Regions from separate parts of the Allobosea sp. 05T439 genome, predicted to be linked through region 3. Evidence: predicted binding sites of a transcription regulator. Region 3 holds the regulator's gene; each other region holds the start of a gene.

Region 1 (7,471 bases), on a different contig from region 3:
GCAATGCGTTCGTCGCGGCCGTTCGCGCCGCCTGGCCCTGCGCGGCATTTGATCGGCTCCGCGCTGCCTGGGAGGGCGACGTCGCCTATCCCGTCGCGGTCGCGTCCGCCGCCAGCGGCCATGACCTGCCGCTGCGCCCGGCGCTGGAAGCCTACAGCCTCGCCTTCGTCGCCAATCTGGTTTCGGCCTCGGTCAGGCTCGGCATCATCGGCCAGACCGACGGGCAGAGGATCACGGCTGGGCTGGTGCCGTCCTTGCATGCGGCTGCCACGCGCGCGGAAACCGCGACGCTCGCCGATCTCGGCGGCTGCGCGCTGCGCTCGGACCTTGCGTCCCTGCGCCACGAAACCCAGTATTCGAGGCTGTTCCGCTCATGATCCGCTCTCCCCACGGCCCCTTGCGCGTCGGCATCGGCGGCCCGGTCGGTTCCGGCAAGACCGCCCTGATGGAGGTGCTCTGCAAGCGCATGCGCGATCGTTACGATCTCTGCGCCATCACCAATGACATCTACACCAAGGAGGATGCGCGTCTCCTGACCGTTGCAGGAGCGCTGCCGGAGGAGCGCATCATGGGCGTCGAGACCGGCGGCTGCCCGCATACCGCCATTCGCGAGGATTGTTCGATCAACCTCGCCGCGGTCGAGGAAATGCGCGGCAAATTTCCCGCGCTCGACCTGATCCTGATCGAGTCCGGCGGAGATAATCTGGCGGCGACCTTCTCGCCCGAACTCGCCGATCTGACGATCTACGTGATCGATGTCGCAGCCGGCGAGAAGATCCCGCGCAAGGGCGGCCCGGGCATCACCCGCTCGGACCTGCTCGTCATCAACAAGACCGATCTCGCTCCGCATGTTGGCGCGGATCTTGCTGTGATGGACCGGGACTCAAGAACCATGCGGGGCAAGCGACCCTTCGTCTTCACCAATACGCGGGAGGGCGAGGGCGTCGATGCGGTGGTGGATTTCATCGAGACCGTGGGCGGCCTGAAGGCGATCGCCCCGGGATAGAGGAGGCGAACATGCTGACGCGGTTGACGGGCGCCCTGGCGTCGCTCGTGACGATGATGGCGGCACCCGCCCTTGCCCATACCGGAGTGGGCTCCGTAGATGGTCTCGTTCACGGGCTGCAGCATCCGCTCACCGGGTTGGATCATGCGCTGGCGATGATCGCGGTCGGCCTCTGGGCCGGGCTCGTCGGTGGCAGGGCGCGCATCGCCTACCCCATCACCTTCGTTTCGGCCATGGCGCTGGCCGGGCTCTGGGCGATGTCCGGCGGACCGCTTCCAGGCGCGGAGGTCGGTATCGCCTTTTCCATCGTCATCCTCGGGCTTGCCATCGCACTCAATCTCGCGCCGCCGCTCGCTGCCGGCGCCCTTGCCTGCGGGATCTTCGCGATCTTCCACGGCTTTGCCCATGGCGCCGAGATGCCGGAGGATGCCAGCGGTGTGAGCTATGCGATCGGCTTTGTGATCGCGACATCTGCCCTGCATGGAGTAGGCTTGCTTCTTGCGGGCCAGCTTGCGGTGCGGATGCCGCAGCTTGCCCGCATCGCCGGTGGTGGTTTCATTCTGGCAGGTGTCGCAATCCTGTCGGGCTGAGGACGGGCCTTATCCTCACTGCGTTAGGCGTCGTGGCTCATGACACCTGCGTTGAAAATTCTGATCGTCGACGCCAACCCGGTCCGGGCTGCCATTCTCGACGAGGGCTTGCGCGAGGCGGGCTTTACCGATCTCGTCCAAATCGGTGCGACAAACGGGCAAGTCACTAGCGTTGAGTCACATGACCCCGATGTAGTCGTGATCGATCTCGCGAGCCCCGACCATCATGCGCTGGCTGAGGCATTTTTGGTCAGCCAGCGCCCGAAGCGGCCGGTCACCCTGTTCGTCGAGCCGCCGGATCCGGCCTTGATCGAGGCGGCCGTCGAGGCAGGGGTCGCGGTCTATGCCGTCGACGGGCTGAACCGGGCGGCGCTCAAGCCGATCCTCCAGGCCTGCATCAGTCGCTTCGACGCTGCCTCGAAGCTGCGCGAGGGGCTGGACGAGGTGCGGTCGCAGCGCGACGACCGCGCGCTGATCGATCATGCCAAGGGGATCGTCATGCGCCTCAAGGGGCTCCCCGAAGCGGAGGCCTATGCCCTGATGCGCCGCACCGCGATGAACGAGAAGCGCAAGCTGGTCGACATCGCCCGTTCCATCATCACCGCGACCGAGGTCTTGAAATGATCCTGGGCCGGAGCGTCACCGTCCTGCGCCTCGCCGATGCCGCCGCTTGCTGATCGCAGTGGACGATGCCGGCTTTGCGGAAGGCCGCCCGGTCGATGACGTTGTCGCCGGTCTCGGTGCGTTGAACAAGGCCGGACGCCATCCTGACCGGCCCGCTTGTCATTCTGCCGTCATGCTGACCCGTCAAGCGCGCCCTCCCAGGGGCTGCGGCGGAGGCGGGCGTGTCACTTCATATCACGGGCGGAACAGTTCTGACCGCCGCGCTCACCCGTGCCGATCTCGTCACCGATGGATCGTCCATCGCTGCGCTCGATGCGTCTCCTCCTGCCGGCGCCTTGCGCCTGGACGCCACCGGCCTGCTCGTCCTGCCGGGCATGGTCGATTGTCATGGTGATGCCTTCGAGCGGCACATCATGCCGCGACCGCGCGTGTCGTTCGATATCGATCTCGCTCTGCGCGATGCCGATCGCGCCATGCTGAGCTGCGGTATCACCACGGCCTTCCACGGCGTCACCTGGTCCTGGGAACCCGGCCTGCGCGGAGCCGGTAATGCGCGGCGCCTGGTCGAGGCGATTGCACGGCTCGGGCCGGAACTTGGGGCCGATACCCGATTTCATTTGCGCCACGAGACCTTCAACCTCGATGCCGAGGCCGAGATTATCGAGTGGCTGCAGGCGGGGCGCGTCGGAGTGCTGGCCTTCAACGACCATACCGGCGGCATCCTCAAGGAGACGACCCGGCCGGACAAGGTCGCCAAGATGGTCGAGCGCACCGGCCTCTCACATGCCGACTTCATGGCCCTGGCGCAGAACGCCCATGACCGCGGCGACGACGTGCCGGAATCGGTMGCGCGGCTGGCGAAGGCCTCGCTGGCCGCCGGCATTCCGACGCTCTCGCATGACGACATGAGCCCGGACATGCGGCGTTGGTATCGCTCGCTCGGCGTGACCGTGGCGGAGTTCCCGATGGATGAGGCGACGGCGCGCGAGGCGGTCGCGCATGACGAGGCGACGGTGTTCGGCGCGCCCAATGTCGTACGCGGCGGTTCGCATACCGGCTGCCCGGCCGCCGAGGATATGGTCGGCAAGCGGCTCTGCACCATTCTGGCGTCGGATTACTATTATCCGGCGCTGCTGCTGGCGCCCTTCATGCTGGCGCGCAACGGCACGGCGAGCTTTCCCGAGGCCTGGAGGCTGGTTTCCGAGGCCCCGGCGGAAGCCCTTGGCCTGGCCGATCGCGGCGTCATTGCGCCGGGCAGGCGGGCGGATCTGATCATCGTCGAGGATGCGCCGCAGCCGCGCGTCGTTGCGACGATTGCTGGCGGCAAGCTGGTGCAGCTCGCCGATCAGCGTCTTCTGGCCTAAGTAGCGTCCCTGGCCTGATCAGGCGTCGTAGCCGCGCAGGCTGGTCAGGGTGGCCATCACGCCGCGCAGCTCCGCGAGGCCGCGCAGGCGGCCGACGGCCGGATAGCCCGGGAAGCTGCCCTTGCCGATATCGTCGAGCAGTTCATGGCCGTGATCGGGCCGCATCGGGATGCGCCAATGGCGCCAGCCGGCGGCCTTGCGGCGCTGCTCCTCGACCATCAGCACATCGACCAGCGCCACCATGTCGGTGTCGCCGCCGAGATGCTCTGCCTCCATGAAGGAGCCGTCCGGATCCTTGGCGACATTGCGCAGATGCGCGAACCAGATCCGGTCGGCGAAGCGCCGGGCGATTCCGGGCACGTCGTTCCCTGGGTTGGCCCCCAGCGAGCCCGAGCACAGCGTCAGGCCATTGGACGGGGTATCGACCGCACTGAGTATGAAGGCGATGTCGCTCTCGTCCKAGCAGATGCGCGGCAGGCCGAAGAGTGGGCGCGGCGGATCGTCGGGGTGAATGCACATGCGAATCCCGACCTCTTCCGCAGTCGGGATCACCGCCTCGAGGAACCGCTTCAGATTGGCGCGCAACCCGTCATGGCTCATCTCATGATAGCGCGCGAGCATGCGCTTCAGGCCGGGCACGTCATAGCGATCATAGGCGCCGGGCAGCCCGGCCATGATATTGGCGAGCAGACGGGCGCGATCGGCCTCGGTCGAGCGCTCGAACCAGGCCTTGGCCCGGTCCATCACCTCGGCAGAGTGGCCGTCGGCGGCGCCAGGTCGCTCCAGCATGAAATGGTCGAAGGCGACATATTCATGCAGGTTGAAGCGCAGCGCCGTGCCGCCGCCGGGCAGGGGGCAGGCGAGTTCGGTCCGGGTCCAGTCGAGAACCGGCATGAAGTTGTAGCAGACCACCTCGATGCCGCAGGCGGCGAGATTGCGCAGCGACTGGCGGTAGTTGACGAAGATCGGCTCGAGATCGCCTTCGCCGATCTTGACGCTTTCATGGATCGGCAGGCTCTCGACCACGGACCAGCGCAGGCCGAGGCTCTTGTCCTTTTCGATGATCGCCTTGCGCGCCTCGATCTCCTCGACGCTCCAGACGACGCCATAGGGAATCTGATGCAGCGCGTTGACGATGCCTTGCGCGCCCGCCTGCCGTGCCTGGGCGAGCGTCACCACATCGTCCGGCCCGAACCAGCGCCAAGTTTGTTCCATCGTCGCGTTCCTTCCTTGTCGTTTCTTGTCGTGATGCAGAGAATGCGGCCGGCTCAGGCCTTGCGGATCGGGGTGTTGGCGACGAAGGCGTCAACATGATTGCGTGCGATCGCCTCGATGGCGTCGAACACCGTGCGCAGATGCGCCCGCATTGCCGTCTCGGCGCCGAGCACGTCGCCGGCGCTGACCCTCGCGGCGATCTCGCGATGCTGGTCCATGATCATGCCGGGCCAGGACGCGGCCTCGAGCGACAGGCAGCGCACGCGGTCAAGCTGCGCCTTGACGCCTTCGATCAGGCCCCAGACCGAGGGGTGTCCCGATAGCCGCGAGAGCTCGGCATGGAAGGCCTCGTCAGCACGGAAGAAATTGACGCGATCGCCCACTGCGAGCGCTTGTTCCTGCTGGGTGATCAGCCGTTCCAGTGCGGCGCGCCCGGCATCGTCGATCCGCTGCGCAGCCAGCGTGACAGTGCGGCATTCCAAGGTTTCGCGCACGAACTGGCTGTCATAGACTGCCGCCAGATCGATCGGCGCGACGAAGGTGCCGACCTGCGGCACGACCACCAGGAAACCTTCGTCGACCAGTCGCTTGAAGGCCTCGCGCACGGGCGTGCGGCTGACCCCGAACTGGACGGCCATCCGCGCTTCCGACATCGCCTCGCCCGGCAGGAGCACCGCGTTGAGGACGTCGTCCCGCAAGGCGCGGTGAATCTGGTCTGTGCTTTGTCGTGCCGCTGCGCTGCCCATTGCCAAGCTCTGGTCCACTAGTATACTAGGATACCGGGCAATCCGAGGCGGCGTCAATGTGAACTTCGCCGAGGCTGATGCCGAAAGGTGTCTAAGAATCCAAAAGCGGTAAATCCGTACCGAAGGGAGAAGTCATGGTCCAGGACAGCATCAATCGGCGCACATTTCTCGGCGGCGTCGCAGGTCTCGCCGGTGCCGCGGCCTATGCGCCGGGCGCCTTCGCGCAGCAGCTCAAACTGCCGACCTCGCCGGTCGCGCTTTCCGTCGTCGATGTCGCCGGCAATCTGGCGCTGACGCAGAAGGCCATTGAGAATTACCGCAAGGCCAAGCCGAATCTGGTCTCGCGCATCACCTTTACCAAGGCGCCTGCGCCGGAGCTTCCGGGCAAGCTGAAGGCGCAGCAGGAAGCGAACCGCGTCGATATCGACATGGTGCTGACCGGGACCGATGCGCTCTCCGCCGGTGTCGACCAGAAGCTCTGGACGCCGCTGCTGCCGCAGCTTGCAGGCTCGCTGCCGAAGCTCGACGAGATCTATCTCGAAGGTGCCGCCAAGATGCAGGGCCTCGCGAGCGGCCAGGGCGTCGTGGTGACCTATTATCCGTCCGGGCCGCTGCTCGAATACATGCCTGACAAGGTCAAGAAGGTGCCGACGACGGCGGAGGAGCTGCTCGCCTATACCCGCGAGAACAAGAACCGCTTCTTCTACGCGCGCCCCGCCAATTCGGGCCCCGGCCGGACCTGGATCATGGGCCTGCCCTATATCCTCGGGGATTCGAACCCGAAGGACCCGGTCAAGGGCTGGGACAAGACCTGGGCCTATCTCAAGGCGCTGGGCGAGAACGTCGAGTACTACCCGGCCGGCACGGGTGCGGTGATGAAGGAGCTCGGCGAAGGCTCCCGCGACATGACCGTCACGACCACGGGCTGGGACATTAACCCGCGCGTGCTCGGCGTCGTGCCCAAGGAAGCCAAGGTCGGCGCGCTCAAGGGATTCCATTGGGTCACCGACGCGCACTACATGTGCATCCCGAAGGGCGTCTCGGACGAGAAGCTCGCGGTGCTGCTCGACCTGATGAACTTCCTGCTCACCAAGGAGCAGCAGGCCTACACCTATGACGAGGGCTATTTCTATCCGGGCCCGGCGGTGAAGGGCGTGACGCTCGACATGGCGCCCGCCGACAGCCAGGCGGCGATCAAGGAATACGGCCGCCCCGAATACGAGAAGCTCATCGCCGAGGCGCCGCTCGAGACGCCGCTCGACCCCGACCAGATGGTGCTCGCCTTCCGCCGCTGGGACGAGGAAGTCGGCGGCGCCAAGCGCAAGTGAACGAACCCCGCTAACGACAGTGAGCCGGTTCCGGCCGGCTCGCTTCGCCGTCACATTTCCTGACAGAACCCATCAGCCGCTTTCCAAAGACGTGACCTAAATGACGATTCACGCTGCGAACTTCCGCGAGCTGCGGCTCGACAATCTGAGCCGCGACTTCGGCACTCACAACGCCGTCAAGGACGTGTCGCTGACGATCAAGAAGGGCGAGTTCATCGCGCTTCTCGGTCCGTCGGGCTGCGGCAAGTCGACGACGCTGAACCTGATCGCGGGCCTTCTGCCAGCGACGGGGGGCGGCATCTGGCTCGATGATCGGCGCATCGACCCGCTGCGGCCCGAGGAGCGCGGCTTCGGCATGGTGTTCCAGAATTACGCCCTCTTCCCGCATATGAGCGTGAAGCGGAATATCGGCTTCGGTCTGAAGATGCGCGGCGTCCAGAAATCCGAGATCGAGCGGCGTGTCGGCGAAGCCGCAGCGCTGGTCCGGTTGCAGGGCCAGACCGAAAAACTGCCCGGCCAGCTCTCCGGCGGACAGCAGCAGCGTGTCGCCATCGCCCGGGCCATCGTCGTCGAGCCGCCGCTCGTGCTGATGGACGAG
Region 2 (7,471 bases), on a different contig from region 3:
GCGGTCCGTCCGGAATTTCGGCCAGGACCTCGATCGGCTCAGGCCGCGACAGCAGCCGCAGGGGCCGTTCCGGGGCAGCGCTCGGTGCCGGCCAGTCTGGGGAAAGGCCGAGCCGTACAAGCTCGCCATGCCGCAGGGCGGGCACCGCCAGCGCCGCACGCTCGGGATCATGGCTGTCCTGCGCCAGGAAACGCCGCACGCGATCCGGGCCGATCCGGGCCGCGATCGCATCGGCGACCTCCGTCAATGCCCGCTCGGCGGCGGCTTCGTCGGGCTCCTCCTTCCCCCCGGCGGCGAGCGTTCCCTGATCGACGGCGAAAGGCTCGGTCGCACCGGCCGAGAGCCGGATCAGGTCGAAGCCGAAGCCGGGATCGAGCGGGTCCGCCAAGGCATCCAGCTTCAGGGCGAAGAGCCGGTCGAGCGCAGCCGGATCGCGCAACGGCATCCCGGTCTCGATGCCGAGACGGCGCACGGCCCCGTCACTGCGGAAAAAGCTCGCCTCGAACAGTCTTGCGCCTTCGCCCCGCGCTTCCAGCATGCCGGCGAGACTTTCCTCCAGGCCGGCCAGGGCGGCCCGGATACCGGCCTCATGCGCCAGCGGCTCGGCAAAACGCCGCTCCGCCATACAGTCCGGCAGCGGTCGTCGCGGGGACAGCGCCTGCGGCAGGCGGCCAAGCGCCTGGTCGAGCCTGTCGAGCAGGTCGCGGCCGAAACGGGCGGCCAGCGGCGCGCGCGGCCGCGTCTCCAGATCGGCGATATGGGTGAGGCCCATGCGCGCGAGCCCGTGCTGCCGTGCCGCCTCCAGTCCAAGCGCCGCGGTCGGCAAGGGCCACAGGGCCTCGCTCTCCCCGTCCGGCGGCACGATGCCGCCGCGCCCATAGCGCGCGACACCCCAGGCGGCGCGCGCCGTCCCGGCAATGGCGGCGCGCAGCGTAAAGCCCTGTCGTTTCAGCCGAAGCAGGCAGTCGCGGCCAAGCGCGGCCTCGCCGCCAAAGAGATGGGTGCAGCCCGAGATATCGAGCAGCAATCCATCCTCGCCATCGAGCGCGACCAGCGGTGTATAGCGGTCGCACCAGTCGGCAACGGCGTAGAGCAGGGCCGCATCGGCCGCCCTGTCCTCCTCGACCACGACCAGCCGCGGGATCATCGCCCGCGCATCGGCCAGCGCCATGGTCGCATGAAGGCCGAGACGTTCGGCTTCGGCATCGAGGCTCGTCAGCCGGAAGGCGCCCTTCGCCTTGCCCACCACAACAAGAGGACCAGGATCATCCGCTGGCCCGCCGGGCTGCGGGCCAGGCCTCTGCGATATTGCCCGAACGGATGCGCCCTGGCTGCGTCTGATCCGGTCGATGGGCAGGCGCGGGAACCAGAGCGACAGGAAGCGGCTCGCGGAAGCTATACGCATGACTGTCCCACTCCATCACCCACTGCCCTGTCGCCCCATGCCGGTTGCGCAGCACCGTGACCGCAAAACTCGGCCGGCCCGGCCCATGCGCTCTCATCCGCCCCTCCGAAGGCGCCGCCGAAACCGACCAGCGGATCGTCGCCGCGCTTGGAGCAGGACTGCTTCCCAGCCGCAGGAGAAAAGCCGTCGCGCCGGCATCCCGCGCCGCCAGGACGAGACGCCGGCTGGCCGTGAGATCGAGGCAGGCCGGCGCACCTTCGAGCTCGATCACCACCGCGCCGATACCCGAGCGCGGGTCATTGCCGCGCGGAAAGGCGTCGCCCGCCGCCTTCAGCACGGCAAGCGGATCGCGCCCCCGCACCGCAAGCACCCGGTCGGGATCGAGCCCGAACGCTGCAAGCCCCGGCGCATAGAGTTCGCCCCCTTCCGCGCCGGCGGAATCCTGCCGCAGCCAGACGACCGGCCGCCGCTCCAGCCGCGCGATCAGCCCGGCGACGAAGCCCGTCGCCGCCGGAGCCTGATGCGCCGCAGCCACGATCTCGTGCAGGGCATGGCGGCGCAGCGGCCCCAGCGCCGCATCGGCCGCCGCGTGGCCAAGGCTGAAGCTCGCCTCCCCGCCCAGCGAGACGGAGACGCTTTCCAAACCGGCAATGCTTCGCCGCAGCGCGGCGACGGCATGATCGCTCACGTCTTGGCACTCCAAATGTTCCTATTTTGTTCTTTATGACTCCGCCGCCTCAGACGAGTCAACAGCCTCCGTGACGCCCCGCCCCATAGCCCCCGATCCTGCTGTCACGGCCCTGTCATCTGTCGCCGATACCGGTTTGCGCACTGCAAGAGAGCATGAGCTCCGGACTGCGCCTCGCCCATGTCCGGATGTCGCCATGCTCGCTCCTCGATGGGAAGACCGTTCATGCTGCGTATCGAAGGCCTGACCAAGCGCTTCAGCGGCAAAGCCGCCGTGGACAATGTCTCGCTGTCGATCCCGAAGGGCGAAATGGTCGGCGTCATCGGCCGCTCCGGCGCCGGCAAGTCGACCCTGCTGCGCATGATCAACCGCTTGGCGGAGCCGAGTTCCGGCCGCCTGATCAGCGACGAGCGCGATGTCACCGCATTGAAGGGCGCCGAACTGCGCGCCTGGCGTCGCGACACCGCGATGATCTTCCAGCAGTTCAATCTCGTCGGCCGCCTCGACGTGCTGACCAATGTCCTGCTTGGCCGGCTCAATCACCGCTCGGCCTTCCTGACGCTGGTGAAGAGCTTCTCGCCGGACGACAAGATCCGCGCCATCGCCGCACTCGAGCGTCTCGACATGGGCCATCTTCTGGCCCAGCGCGCCGAGACCCTCTCGGGCGGCCAGCAGCAGCGCGTCGCGATCGCCCGCGCCCTGGTCCAGGAGCCGAAGGTCATTCTCGCCGACGAGCCGATCGCTTCGCTCGATCCGCGCAACACCCAGGTCGTGATGGATGCGCTCTTCCGCATTAATCGCGAGGACGGCATCACCGTGATCTGCAATCTGCATGATCTCGATATCGCGGCGAAATATTGCGACCGACTGATCGGCATGGCCGCAGGCAAGGTCGTGTTCGACGACGTGCCGCAGGCGCTGACCCGCGAGATCGCGGCCGAACTTTACGGCATCGAGGCCAAGGATGCCGGCGCCGAGGCGCTCGACGCGCTCGATGCCATCGCCATCGCCGAAGCCAAGCGCGCCAAGCAGACCGCGGCCTGAGCCGGGTTCAAGCCCGGCCAGGACCGCTCACACCTGAAAAGACCGCCAACAGCCTTCAACAGGAGCAAACCATGCTAACCCGTCGTCATACCCTCACGCTCGCCGCCGCCGGCCTGGCCGCGACGCTCGCCGCTCCCGCCTTCGCGCAGGACTGGAAAGCCAAGTATCCGGAGCTGATCTTCGCCATCATCCCGTCCGAGAACGCGTCTGGCGTCGTCGAGCGCTACACCCCCTTCGTCAACTACCTCGCGAAGGAACTCGGCACCAAGGTGACGCTGCGCATCGCCAACGACTATGCCGCGATCATCGAAGGCCAGCGCGCCGGCAACATCCATATCGGCATGTACGGCCCCGCCTCCTTCGCCCGCGCCCGCATGACCGGCGCCAAGGTCGATGCCTTCGCGATCGAGACCAATCTCGACGGCACCAAGGGCTACCACTCCGTCTTCTACGTGAAGAAGGACTCGCCCTATCAGAAGGTCGAGGACCTGAAGGGCAAGAATCTCGGCCTCGTCGATCCCAATTCCACCTCTGGCAACAATGTGCCGCGCTTCGTGCTCGACGGCATGAAGATCGAGCCCGAGACCTTCTTCGGCAAGGTCGTCTATACCGGCAGCCACGAGAACGCGGTCATCGCGCTCGGCCAGGGCACCGTCGACATCGCCGCCAACTGGTGGAACGACGAGCAGGAATCCAACCTGCAGCGCATGGCCCGCAAGAACATGGTCAAGGCCGACGATTTCCGGATCATCTACAAGTCCGAGCAGATCGTGAACTCGCCGATGGCCTATCTTTCCGACCTGCCGGAGCCGCTCAAGGCCTCGATCCGCGACGCCGTCCTCAACCTCGCCACCAAGGACAAGGTCGCCTTCGACAAGATCTATGAAGGCAAGCAGGGCCCGCTCGTCGCGGTCGACAACAAGGCCTACGACCCGATCATCGAACTGAACAAGTTCGTCGACGCGCTCCGCAAGAAGAAGTCTTCGTAAGCGCTTACCCGCCGACCGTCATGGCCAGGTTTGTCCCGGCCATGACGGAGTGGCGTCCCGCCGCGACTGGCGAACCCCGCGACGGAACCAACATGCCCCTGACGATCGATCGCAACGACCCCACCATTCGCGGCCATGCCGATCTCTATCGGCGCGAGATGGGCGCAAAGCGCCGCCAGGCCCTGCTCGGCGCCGCCATCTTCATCGCCTGCGTCACCCTCTCCGCGATCGGCTCGGAGGTCGATCTCGCGAAATTCGCCGCAAACGCCTGGCGTTTCCCGAAATACATCCTCGAGACCCTGCCGACCCTGCACCTCGCCACGCTCGGTGCCGATCTCAAGGAATGGTACTGGGGCCTGAACGGCTGGCTGAAACTGCTCTGGCAAACCCTGTTGATTGCCTATGTCGGCACCGTGCTGGGCGCCGTCGGCGGCTTCCTGCTCTGCTTTTCCGCCGCCGCCAATCTCGGCCGTGCCGGCTGGCTGCGCTGGGCCACCCGCCGATTCCTCGAATTCTGCCGCACCGTGCCGGAGATCGTCTTCGCGCTGATCTTCGTCATCGCCTTCGGCCTCGGCCCGCTGCCGGGCGTGCTCGCCATCGCGATCCACACCATGGGCGCAATGGGCAAGCTCTTCTCCGAGGTGGTCGAGAACATCGACATGAAGCCGGTCGACGGCCTCACCGCGACGGGCGCGGGCTGGTGGCAGACGATCCGCTTCGCCGTCGTCCCGCAGGTGCTCTCCAATTTCGCCAGCTACGCGCTGCTGCGTTTCGAGATCAATGTCCGCGGCGCCTCGATCATGGGCTTCGTCGGGGCCGGTGGCATTGGCCAGGATCTGATCGAGGCCATCCGCAAATTCTACTTCACCGATGTCAGCGCCATCCTGCTGCTGATCATCGTCACCGTCATGCTGATCGACTACGGCACCGAGCGTCTGCGCCACGCCCTGCTCAGCCTGGAGCACCGCTCATGAGCCTCGCCCTCAACGCCACCGAGCGCGCCGATCTCGTCCGTCGCCATCAAGGCGCCATCGACGGCTCGCTGAAGACACGCCTGACCACCATCGCGGTCGTTGCCGCCCTGCTCGGCCTCTTCCTCTATGGCCTGACCACACTGGAAGTCTCGTTCTGGAAGATCATCACCGGCATCGGCAATCTCGGCACATTCGTCGTGCTGATGCTGCCGCCGGATCCCGGCTCTGCGGCCCGCGCCGTGATCTTCGTGAAAGCGCTGTTCGAGACCATCGCCATCGCCTTTCTCGGCACCATCCTCGCCGCGATCCTCGCCTTCCCGCTCGGCTTCCTCGCAGCCAAGAACGTCGTCGCCAACCGCGTCATCCATTTCCTGGCGCGCCGCTCGCTCGACACCGTGCGCGGCGTCGATGCCCTGATCTGGGCCCTGATCTGGGTCAATGTCGTAGGCCTCGGCCCCTTCGCCGGCATGCTCGCAATCATGACCAGCGATCTCGGCGCCTTCGGCAAGCTCTATTCGGAAGCGATCGAATCCGCCGACCGCAAGCCCGTCGAGGGCGTGACCTCCTCCGGCGGCGGCAAGCTCCACGAGATCCGCTTCGGCCTGATCCCGCAGGTGTTGCCGGTCATCGCCAGCCAGGTGCTCTACTATATCGAGTCGAACACCCGCTCCTCGACCATCATCGGCATTGTCGGCGCCGGCGGCATCGGCCTCTATCTCGCCGAGACCATCCGCACCCTGGAATGGCAACAGGTCTCGTTCCTGATCCTGCTCGTGCTTGCCGCCGTGACCGCGATCGACTTCCTGTCCAGCAAGCTGCGCTTCGCTATCATCGGCAAAAGGGCCATCTGACGGACTGGCTCGTCATATGGCCCGGGCCTGCCCCGACCATTCGCACCTCGCCGGGAGCACGAGCGGCTGCCCTCACTCCGTGAACGGCTCGACCACCATTTCCATCCGCTCGCCGGCAAAGATGCCGTCGACCAGATGGATCGGGGTCAGGTCAGGCAGCGCGTCGACAGCCGCGGAGAGCATGACCGCGGCGCCGGGCTCGATCCTGAGCAGCAACGCCTCGCGCTCGCTGGCGAGCCGCGCCGAAAGCCGTGTCGAGAGTCGCACATAATCCGGGATGCCGCAGGCGGCGAAGGCTGCCGAGATCGACGAGCCGGCCCGGCTCAGCATCTTGTCGAAATCCGGGAAGCGCTCGGCCGAAAGGAGATGCACGCCGGTGCTCACCGGCACGCCACCGGCAAGGCTCAGCGTCTCGATCCGCCAGAGCGGCGCCCCGTCCTCCAATCGCAGCGCCGCGCAGGCCTCCGCCTCGCCCTTGACGATCTCGGCGCCCAGGATCGAGCCTGCCACGGTGATGCCGGCCGCACCAAAATTGGTCCGCATGCTGACGCGCCGGCCGATGCGATAGGGGAAGCGCGGCGCCGTGACCTGCGTCCCGCGGCCGCGAGAGACGCTGACCAGCCCACGATCGGCGAGATGCCGAAAGGCCTGGCGAACCGTATGCCGGTGCACGCCATAGCGCTCAGCCAGCGCGAGCGAAGAGGGCAATGTGGCGCCCGTCTCATATTCGCCGCGCCCGATCGCCGCTTCGATCTCGTCCGCGATACGCCGCCATGCCGTGGCGGCTTCGCCGGCCTGGCTGGCTGCATGGGCATCCGTCATCAAAGCTTCATCCAAAATGTATAGACCTTTCCCCGTGACGACCTTATCGTAGTCTAGACATTAGGCCCTGACCAGAGAGCGACCTGAGATGAGCGGGACCACTCCACGACAGCAATGGCTGGCAATCCTCGCCCGAGCCTCACGCGCCGAGATCGAGAGTCTCGCCGGCGGGCTCGGCGCCCTGCCCGACCATGACGTGCTGAAGGCGCCCGAAACCGGGACCGTCATGGTCGAGGGCCGCGCCGGCGGCGCGGGACGCCGCTTCAACCTCGGCGAAGCCACCGTGACGCGCTGCGTCGTACGCCTCGGCGACGGCACCATGGGCTTTTCCTACGCTCTCGGTCGCGATGGCCGCAAGGCGCGGCTCGCAGCCGTGATCGACGGGCTGTTGCAGGGCGAAGGCGAGGCTGGGCCGCTCCGCAGCGGCGTCGCCGAACTCGCAGATCGCCAGCAGGCGGCGCGCACCCTCGCCTCCCGCAAGGCTGCAGCCACCAAGGTCGATTTCTTCACTCTGGTCCGGGGCGCGTGATGCAGAACGACACACTCATTGGCGCCGGCCTTTCCGACCCGGTCTTCCAGTCCCAGGCCGCCTTCCGCGCCCTGCTCGCCGCCTTGTCGGAGCCAGGTCTCGTCCAGGACGTCGCAACCGGCTTTGCTGCGCCGGCAGGACTGGAACCGGCAACCGCCATCGCCCTGCT
Region 3 (7,471 bases):
GAGATAGCGCCCCATGCGATTGAGTTCCTCAAGGCGGGCCTTGAGCTCCTCCTTGATCGACTTGACAGCCTGGGTCAGCGTCGGGCGCGGCGTGGTGTAGTGCGAATTGCCGTAGACTTTCACGAATTCGAGGTCGGCCGTCTTTTGACCGGTGAGCGGATCGAATTCCGAGATGCTTTCGACCTCGTCGCCGAACAGGCCGATGCGCCAGGCGCGGTCCTCATAGTGGGCCGGGAACAGCTCGATGACATCGCCACGCACGCGAAAGGTGCCGCGGGCGAAATCGCCAAGCGTGCGCTTGTATTGCAGGGCGACGAGATCGGCGATGAGCTGACGCTGCTCGATGCGCTCGCCGAGTTTGATGGCGAAGGTCATCGCCGTATAGGTCTCGACCGAGCCGATGCCGTAGATGCAGGAGACGCTGGCGACGATGATGACGTCGTCGCGCTCCAGCAGCGAGCGCGTGGCCGAGTGGCGCATGCGGTCGATCTGCTCGTTGATCGAGGATTCCTTCTCGATAAACGTGTCCGAACGCGGGACGTAGGCCTCCGGCTGATAGTAGTCGTAGTAGGAGACGAAGTACTCCACCGCGTTGTCGGGGAAGAAACTCTTGAATTCACCGTAGAGCTGTGCGGCCAGCGTCTTGTTCGGGGCGAGGATCAGAGCCGGGCGCTGCGTCTCCTCGATCACCTTGGCCATCGTGAAGGTCTTGCCGGAGCCGGTAACGCCGAGCAGGACCTGGTCGCGCTCCTGCCGTGCGACGCCGTCGACGAGATCGGCGATCGCGGTCGGCTGGTCACCAGCCGGCTCGAAATCCGACTGCATGCGGAAGGCGATGCCGCCCTCGGACTTGTCCGGGCGGGCCGGGCGATGCGGCGTCCAGGGCTTGCCGGGATCGATGAAGGGGCTGCCGGACTCGAGCAGGTGCTGCAGCGAATGCGCGGTGACGGAGGCAGCGGTCTCGCCCTCGGCCTCGCCGAAGGCAGAGGCCGCGTCGCCTTTCTTCGGCTTTTTCTTCAGCTTGGTGTCGCCGGGGCGCGGCTCGCCATAACCGGCCTGCGGCTGGTCGCTGAAACCGGAGGCGCCGCCCGGGACCGCCCTGCCGCGGTTGATCGCGGGATTGAGCAGATCGGCGAGATAGCCCTCGAGCGGCTTCAACTCGGGCTTGGTGGCCTTGGAGTTCGGCGTGCGCGCGGAGGCGGGCTTTTTTGCAGGCTTAGCCTTGGCGGTCGTGTCGGAGCTTTTCGGCATGGCGGCAATATGGGGCGAAACCGGGCGGAGCGCGAGGGGTACGCCGTCGCAGCAGGCGGATAACTGACAGCAGGTGACAGGAGTACACCGTGGCAGGAGAAGCCGGATTGAAGCGGTCCCGGGGGTGGGCGCGATGCAAGTCCGGCTTTCATCGCGCGCCGGCGCATATCGAGACGGAGCGAGGCTTATCCGCGGGACTTGGTCTTGCCGCAGCCGCCGGACATGTTGAGGGTCACGGCTGCGCGAATGAGAGCCTTCAATGCCCCTTCGTCAATCGTCTCACCCTCGTGGATGTCGATGGCCCGCCTGGTGTTGCCATCCAGACTGGAATTGAAGAGGCCCGATGGGTCGTCGAGTGAGGCCCCCTTGGCAAAGGTCATTTTGACGACGCTCTTGTAGGTCTCCCCAGTGCAGATCAATCCGTCGTGGGACCACACCGGAACCCCTCGCCATTTCCACTCCTCTACCACCTCAGGATCGGCTTGCCTGATCCATACGCGGAGCTGGGAGAGCATCTTGCCTCGCCAGTCGCCCAGCTCGGTGATCCGCTCGTCGATCATCCGAGACGGGGAGTTTTCGTTCTGGGACTCGCTCTGGCTCATGATCTTCCCTTCTCTCCGGAACTCTCGCTTCTGGGATCGGGCCAACCGTCTGCTCGAGATCGCAGCGCAACCTCTCGAAGAGGCTGGGCCGGCCGGTAAACGTCTTGGAGAGCACGGTGTGTCTGCACGGATCACAACGCATAACTCTCTGGCTATTGATCTGCATTCATAATCATTGGGCTATACGTCAGTCAATCGAAGCCTGCGCGCGCAACGATCGCCGTCGGGTCTCGCAACTCAGGATCAAGGTGGCCGCGACGGACGGCCCGACGCAAGCGCGGCGCTCTTCCGGCATCGGCTGCCCCCTTGGGAACGGGACTGCGCTCGTGATCGGGGGCCAGGGGCAGCGCGCGATGGCTCTGCTCTTGATGGTGCGGCCGGACACGGGGGTGTAGACTGTTCGGGTCTTGTCTTCGGCAGTGCCTGATCCCCATCTCCAAGTGATCGCCGCTTCAGATTCCAGCATCGGGTTGGCGCTGCATCGCAAGCAGTCGTGAGGACGTAACACTGAAAGCTGTGGTCCGGTTCGCCGGATGTGCCGAGATCAATAGGAGGAGGCCAGAATGACTCGCGCCTTCGTCAAGGAAGCCGAGGAAAGAGGGACCCTGGACGAGCTGCCGGACCGGCCAGTCTCGCCTCACCCGAACCTCGTGACGCCTGAGGGGCTCGCACAGATCGAGGCCCAGCTGGCGCGCTGGCATGACGAACACGCGGCGGCGCTGGCCGGAGGCGACCGCACCGAGATCGCTCAGACGCGGCGCGAGTTCCGCTACTGGGCGGCGCGGCGCGCCAGCGCCAAGCTGGCCCCTGCGCAGGAAAGGCACGACATCGTCCGCTTCGGCTCGACAGTGACGATCCGCCGGGCCGATGGGCGCGAGCAGAACTGGCGGCTGGTCGGCGAGGACGAGGCCGATCCGGCACACGGAACGCTGCCCTATGTCGCGCCGTTGGCGAGCGCGCTGATGGGCAAGGGCATTGGCGAGAGCGTCAGCATCGGCACTGAGGCGGTCGAGATCATCGCGATCTCCTGAGGCGATCGTTCAGCTATCCGCGAGCCAGGCCTGAATCCCTGCTGCAGCTGCGACTCCGGTCGCGAAACAGGCCTGCAGCAGATAGCCGCCGGTCGGCGCCTCCCAATCCAGCATCTCGCCTGCGACAAAGGTACCGGGCAAGCGTTTCAGCATGAAGCCTTCCTCGACCTCGGCCGCGGCGACGCCACCGGCGGTGGAGATCGCCCGCTCGATCGGTCTGAGACCGGTGAGCACCAGAGGCGCGGCCTTGATCAGTGCGGCCAGCCTCTCCGCGTCTTCGGGGAGTGGCCCCTTCGCCGCTTCGCGCAGCAGCGCAATCGCGGATGGAGCAAGACCTGCAGCCTTGCGCAGATGATTGCTCAGCGTCACGCCCTTGCGACGATGCGCGAGGCGCTGGACCAGCAGTGCCGCCTCGTGATCGGGCCGCAGATCGATGGTGATGACCGCCCTGCCCTCGCGCAGGATCGTCTCGCGAATCGGGGCAGAGAGTGCATAGACCGCGCCGCCTTCCAGACCCGTCGCATCGATCATCGCCTCGCCGGGCACGGATTGGCCGCCGAAGCTCAGGACGATGCGCTTCAACGGTACTCCGGCAAAACGCTCTCGCATGGTCTGGGACCAATCGACCGTGAAACCGCCATTGGCCGGGCGCAGCGGCGCGATCGCAACGCCGCGCGCCGCCAACAAGGGTGCCCAGCCACCATCCGAACCCAGCCGTGGCCAGCTCGCACCGCCGAGCGCGAGCAGCGTCGCGTCGGGCCGCGCCTCGACATCGGCGCCATCGCGGCTCCGGAACGTCAGAGCTCCCGCTTCGCTCCAGCCGGTCCAGCGCTGCCCAGGCGCGAAGGCGACGCCGAGACCATCGAGCCGGCGCAGCCATGCCCTCAGCAGGGGCGAGGCCTTCATGGCGCGCGGGAAGACGCGGCCGCTGCTGCCGACGAACGTGTCCTGCCCGAGCGCATCGGCCCAGTCGCGCAGGGATTGTGGCGGGAAGGCGCGAATGGCCGGCTCCAGCCAGGCTTGCGCATCGCGATAGCGGGGCAGGAACCTGTCGAGCGGTTCGGAATGGGTAAGGTTCAATCCGCCGCGCCCGGCCAGCAGGAATTTGCGGGCCGGCGAGGGCATGCGATCGTAGATCGTGACGGTGTCCCCGGCTGCCGCAAGGCGCTCGGCCGCGATCAGCCCGGAGGGCCCTGCTCCAATAATGGCGACGTGATGTGTGGGCATCGGTCCGGCTTGCCGTCAGCGCGCCCTGCGGTCAAGGGTAATCCCGCCCCGAAGGCCATCGACAGGGACGAACCATGCCGACCATCGCCGCCTATTTCGGCGCAGCCATTCTCGAAATCGCCGGCTGTTTCGCGTTCTGGGGCTGGCTCCGGCTCGACAAGCCCATCTGGTGGCTCGTACCCGGACTGTTTTCGCTCGCCCTGTTCGCCTGGCTGCTGACGCTGGCGGAGAGCGAAGCCGCCGGACGGGCCTATGCCGCCTATGGCGGCGTCTACATCGTCAGTTCGCTCGCCTGGCTCTGGGCCGTGGAAGGCTTTCGCCCCGACCGCTGGGACATTATCGGTGGGCTGATCTGCCTCGCCGGCGCGGCGATTATTATCGCAGGGCCGCGCGAGGGTATCGGCCCGAAAGGTGGATTGCGGTTTTCGGGAAGGCCGATGCAACCATAGACGGTTAGATCGTCGGGCGGATTCGATATCCGGCCCGATGATCCAAGTCCCCGATGATCCAAGTCTCAGCTCCGCGCAAAGGTCTCGTCGAAGGCATAGCCGGCACCGCGCACGGTCCGCAGCGGGTCCTTGGCGTTGTCAGGAGTGATCGCCTTGCGCAGCCGGCCGACATGGACGTCGACGGTGCGCTCGTCGATATAGACGTCGCGGCCCCAGACCGCGTCGAGCAGCTGGGCCCGGGAATAGACCCGCCCCGGCGCCTGCATCAGGAATTCGAGCAGGCGGAACTCGGTCGGGCCGAGATGCAGCTCGCTGCCTGAGCGGCGGACACGGCGGGTGGTGCGGTCGAGTTCGAGATCGCCGGCGGCCAACAGGCCGGCGACATGACCCGGCTTGGCGCGGCGTAGCAACGCCTGGATGCGGGCGATCAGCTCGGGCAGCGAGAACGGCTTGACGACATAGTCGTCGGCCCCGGTGGCGAGGCCGCGCACACGCTCGGTTTCCTCGCCGCGGGCGGTGAGCATGATGATCGGCACCCGCTCGGTATCGCGACGGGTCCGCAGCCTCCGGCAGAGCTCGATGCCGGAAAGGCCCGGCAGCATCCAGTCGAGCAGCACGAGGTCCGGCGTATGATCGCGCAGATGCAGCTCGGCATCGTCGCCACGCGCGACGCTGTCGACCTCGAAGCCCTCGGCTTCGAGATTGTAGCGCAGCAACAGGGTCAGCGGCTCTTCGTCCTCAACGATCAGGATGCGTGCAGGCATGTCTCACTCGGTCCCAAAGGTGTCGGGCGCCGGTCACTKACCGGTGGCGGCGTCCAGAAGGATATTGGTCGTGTCGAGCTTCGGGCGGGCTGCGTCCAAGGCTTCGCCCGTGACGAGATAGTGGATCGTCTCGGCGATGTTGGTGGTGTGGTCGCCGATGCGCTCGACATTCTTGGCGCAGAACAGGAGATGCGTGCAGAAGGTGATGTTGCGCGGGTCTTCCATCATATAGGTGAGCAGCTCGCGGAAGAGCGAGGTATAGAGCGCGTCGATCTCATCGTCGCGGCGCCAGACCTCCATGGCCTTCTGCTCGTTGCTGACGGCGTAAGCGTCGAGCACGTCCTTGAGCTGGGCCTGAACCAGGCGGCTCATATGCTCGAGGCCGACGACCGCGCGCGACGGCGGCTGGAACTGGCCGGAGATGGCGACCGCGCGCTTGGCGATATTCTTGGCGAGATCGCCGACACGCTCGATATCGGCGGCGATGCGGATGGCGGAGATCAGCTCGCGCAGGTCGTTGGCGAGCGGCTGGCGCCGGGCGATGGTGAGCACCGCCTTCTCCTCTACCTCGCGCTGCAGATTGTCGAGGCGCTGGTCGGCGCTGATGACCTTCTGTGCCAGCCCGGTGTCGCGGCGCACCAGGGCGACTGTCGAATCGCCGAGCATGCGCTCCGACATGCCCCCCATCTCGGCCAGGCTGCGGCGGATCCCCTCGAGATCGGCATCATATGAGCGGACGATGTGATCAGTCATCGCGGCGTATCCTTTGTCGGCAAAGCAGTTGGAAGGCTGGGCGCCGGTTCAGCCGAAGCGGCCGGTGACGTAGTCCTGCGTCTGCTTCTTGTGCGGGTTCATGAAGATGGTGTTGGTGGCGTCGAATTCGATCACCTCACCGAGATACATGAAGGCGGTGTACTGCGAGATACGCGCCGCCTGCTGCATGTTGTGGGTGACGATGACGATGGTGAAGTCGGTCTTGAGCTGCTCGAGCAGGTCCTCGATCTTGCCGGTCGAGATCGGATCGAGCGCCGAGGTCGGCTCGTCGAACAGGATGACTTCCGGCTTCTGGGCAATGGTCCGCGCAATGCAGAGGCGCTGCTGCTGGCCGCCGGACAGGCCCATGCCGGAGGTCTTCAGCTTGTCCTTGACCTCGTCCCAGAGCGCGGAACGGCGCAGCGCACCCTCGACGCGGTCATCGAGCTCGGATTTCGGTGGCTTCTCGTAGAGGCGGATGCCGAATGCGACATTGTCGTAGATCGACATCGGGAAGGGCGTCGGCTTCTGGAACACCATGCCGACGCGCGAGCGCAGCTCGTTCACATCGATATCGTTGCTGATGACGTTGCGGCCGTCGAGCAGGATCTCGCCGGTGGCGCGCTGCTCGGGATAAAGCGAGTAGATCCGGTTGAAAATGCGCAGCAGGGTCGACTTGCCGCAGCCCGACGGTCCGATCAGGGCCGTGACATGGCGGTCCCGGAAGTCGAGATTGATGTTCTTCAGCGCCTTGTGCTCGCCGTAGTAGAAATCGAGGTTCTTGACCGCGATCCGGACGGGGGCCTCGGCATCAAGCGCTTGCGGGCTCAGTTCCAGCGTCGAAAGCATCGACTTGTTCCTTCAGATCGAACGCGACGAGGGTTTAAGGCCGTTCATTTGCCGCCCCGCACGATACGGCGGGCGATAAGCGAGAGGCACAGGATCGAGACGGTGATGATCAGCGAACCGGCCCAGGCGAGTTGCTGCCAGTTCTCATAGGGGGCGGAGGCGAACTGGTAGATCGTCACCGGCAGGTTGGAGACGCCGCCGACGAGGCTGGGCGAGAACCAGAAATTGTTGTTCAGCGCAGTGAAGATCAGCGGCGCCGTCTCGCCGGCGATGCGCGCCAGGGCCAGCAGGATACCGGTGACCATGCCGGATTTCGCCGCCCGCCAGGTCACGCTGGTGATGACGACCGAAGGCGGGGCGCCGAGCGCAGCACCGGCTTCACGCAACGAGCTCGGCACGAGGCGCAGCATGTCCTCGGTGGTGCGCACGATCACCGGGATCGCGATGATGCCCAGCGCCACGCCGCCGGCCCAGCCGGAATAGCCGCGGAATGGCTCGACCAGGATGACGTAGACGAAGAGGCCGATCAGGATCGACGGCGCCGA

What was found. The regulator PhoB, encoded in region 3, activates phosphate uptake and scavenging genes when phosphate is short. The targets are predictions, from matches to a motif close to TGTCATNNANCTGTCAT.
Region 1: the regulator PhoB is predicted to act here: its motif matches at 2,378-2,394, upstream of AC1DIO_RS14810 (alpha-D-ribose 1-methylphosphonate 5-triphosphate diphosphatase).
Region 2: the regulator PhoB is predicted to act here: its motif matches at 2,196-2,212, upstream of phnC (phosphonate ABC transporter ATP-binding protein).

The regions. Positions count from the first base shown of each region.
Region 1 covers NZ_JBFTKP010000011.1:41,343-48,813, reverse strand. The annotation lists gene AC1DIO_RS14830 (urease accessory protein UreF) at 1-377, shown strand, start outside; gene ureG (urease accessory protein UreG) at 374-1,006, shown strand; gene AC1DIO_RS14820 (HupE/UreJ family protein) at 1,018-1,596, shown strand; gene AC1DIO_RS14815 (ANTAR domain-containing response regulator) at 1,636-2,220, shown strand; gene AC1DIO_RS14810 (alpha-D-ribose 1-methylphosphonate 5-triphosphate diphosphatase) at 2,442-3,584, shown strand; gene uxuA (mannonate dehydratase) at 3,603-4,799, opposite strand; gene AC1DIO_RS14800 (GntR family transcriptional regulator) at 4,853-5,545, opposite strand; gene AC1DIO_RS14795 (ABC transporter substrate-binding protein) at 5,680-6,873, shown strand; gene AC1DIO_RS14790 (ABC transporter ATP-binding protein) at 6,974-7,471, shown strand, end outside.
Region 2 covers NZ_JBFTKP010000001.1:105,973-113,443, forward strand. The annotation lists gene AC1DIO_RS00435 (Y-family DNA polymerase) at 1-1,246, opposite strand, end outside; gene AC1DIO_RS00440 (ImuA family protein) at 1,266-2,093, opposite strand; gene phnC (phosphonate ABC transporter ATP-binding protein) at 2,319-3,137, shown strand; gene phnD (phosphonate ABC transporter substrate-binding protein) at 3,209-4,126, shown strand; gene phnE (phosphonate ABC transporter, permease protein PhnE) at 4,219-5,100, shown strand; gene phnE (phosphonate ABC transporter, permease protein PhnE) at 5,097-5,951, shown strand; gene phnF (phosphonate metabolism transcriptional regulator PhnF) at 6,024-6,773, opposite strand; gene phnG (phosphonate C-P lyase system protein PhnG) at 6,862-7,302, shown strand; gene phnH (phosphonate C-P lyase system protein PhnH) at 7,302-7,471, shown strand, end outside.
Region 3 covers NZ_JBFTKP010000008.1:127,772-135,242, forward strand. The annotation lists gene uvrB (excinuclease ABC subunit UvrB) at 1-1,251, opposite strand, end outside; gene AC1DIO_RS11740 (DUF1801 domain-containing protein) at 1,437-1,853, opposite strand; gene greA (transcription elongation factor GreA) at 2,417-2,884, shown strand; gene AC1DIO_RS11750 (TIGR03862 family flavoprotein) at 2,894-4,111, opposite strand; gene AC1DIO_RS11755 (YnfA family protein) at 4,186-4,560, shown strand; gene phoB (phosphate regulon transcriptional regulator PhoB) at 4,626-5,324, opposite strand; gene phoU (phosphate signaling complex protein PhoU) at 5,358-6,077, opposite strand; gene pstB (phosphate ABC transporter ATP-binding protein PstB) at 6,126-6,926, opposite strand; gene pstA (phosphate ABC transporter permease PstA) at 6,971-7,471, opposite strand, start outside.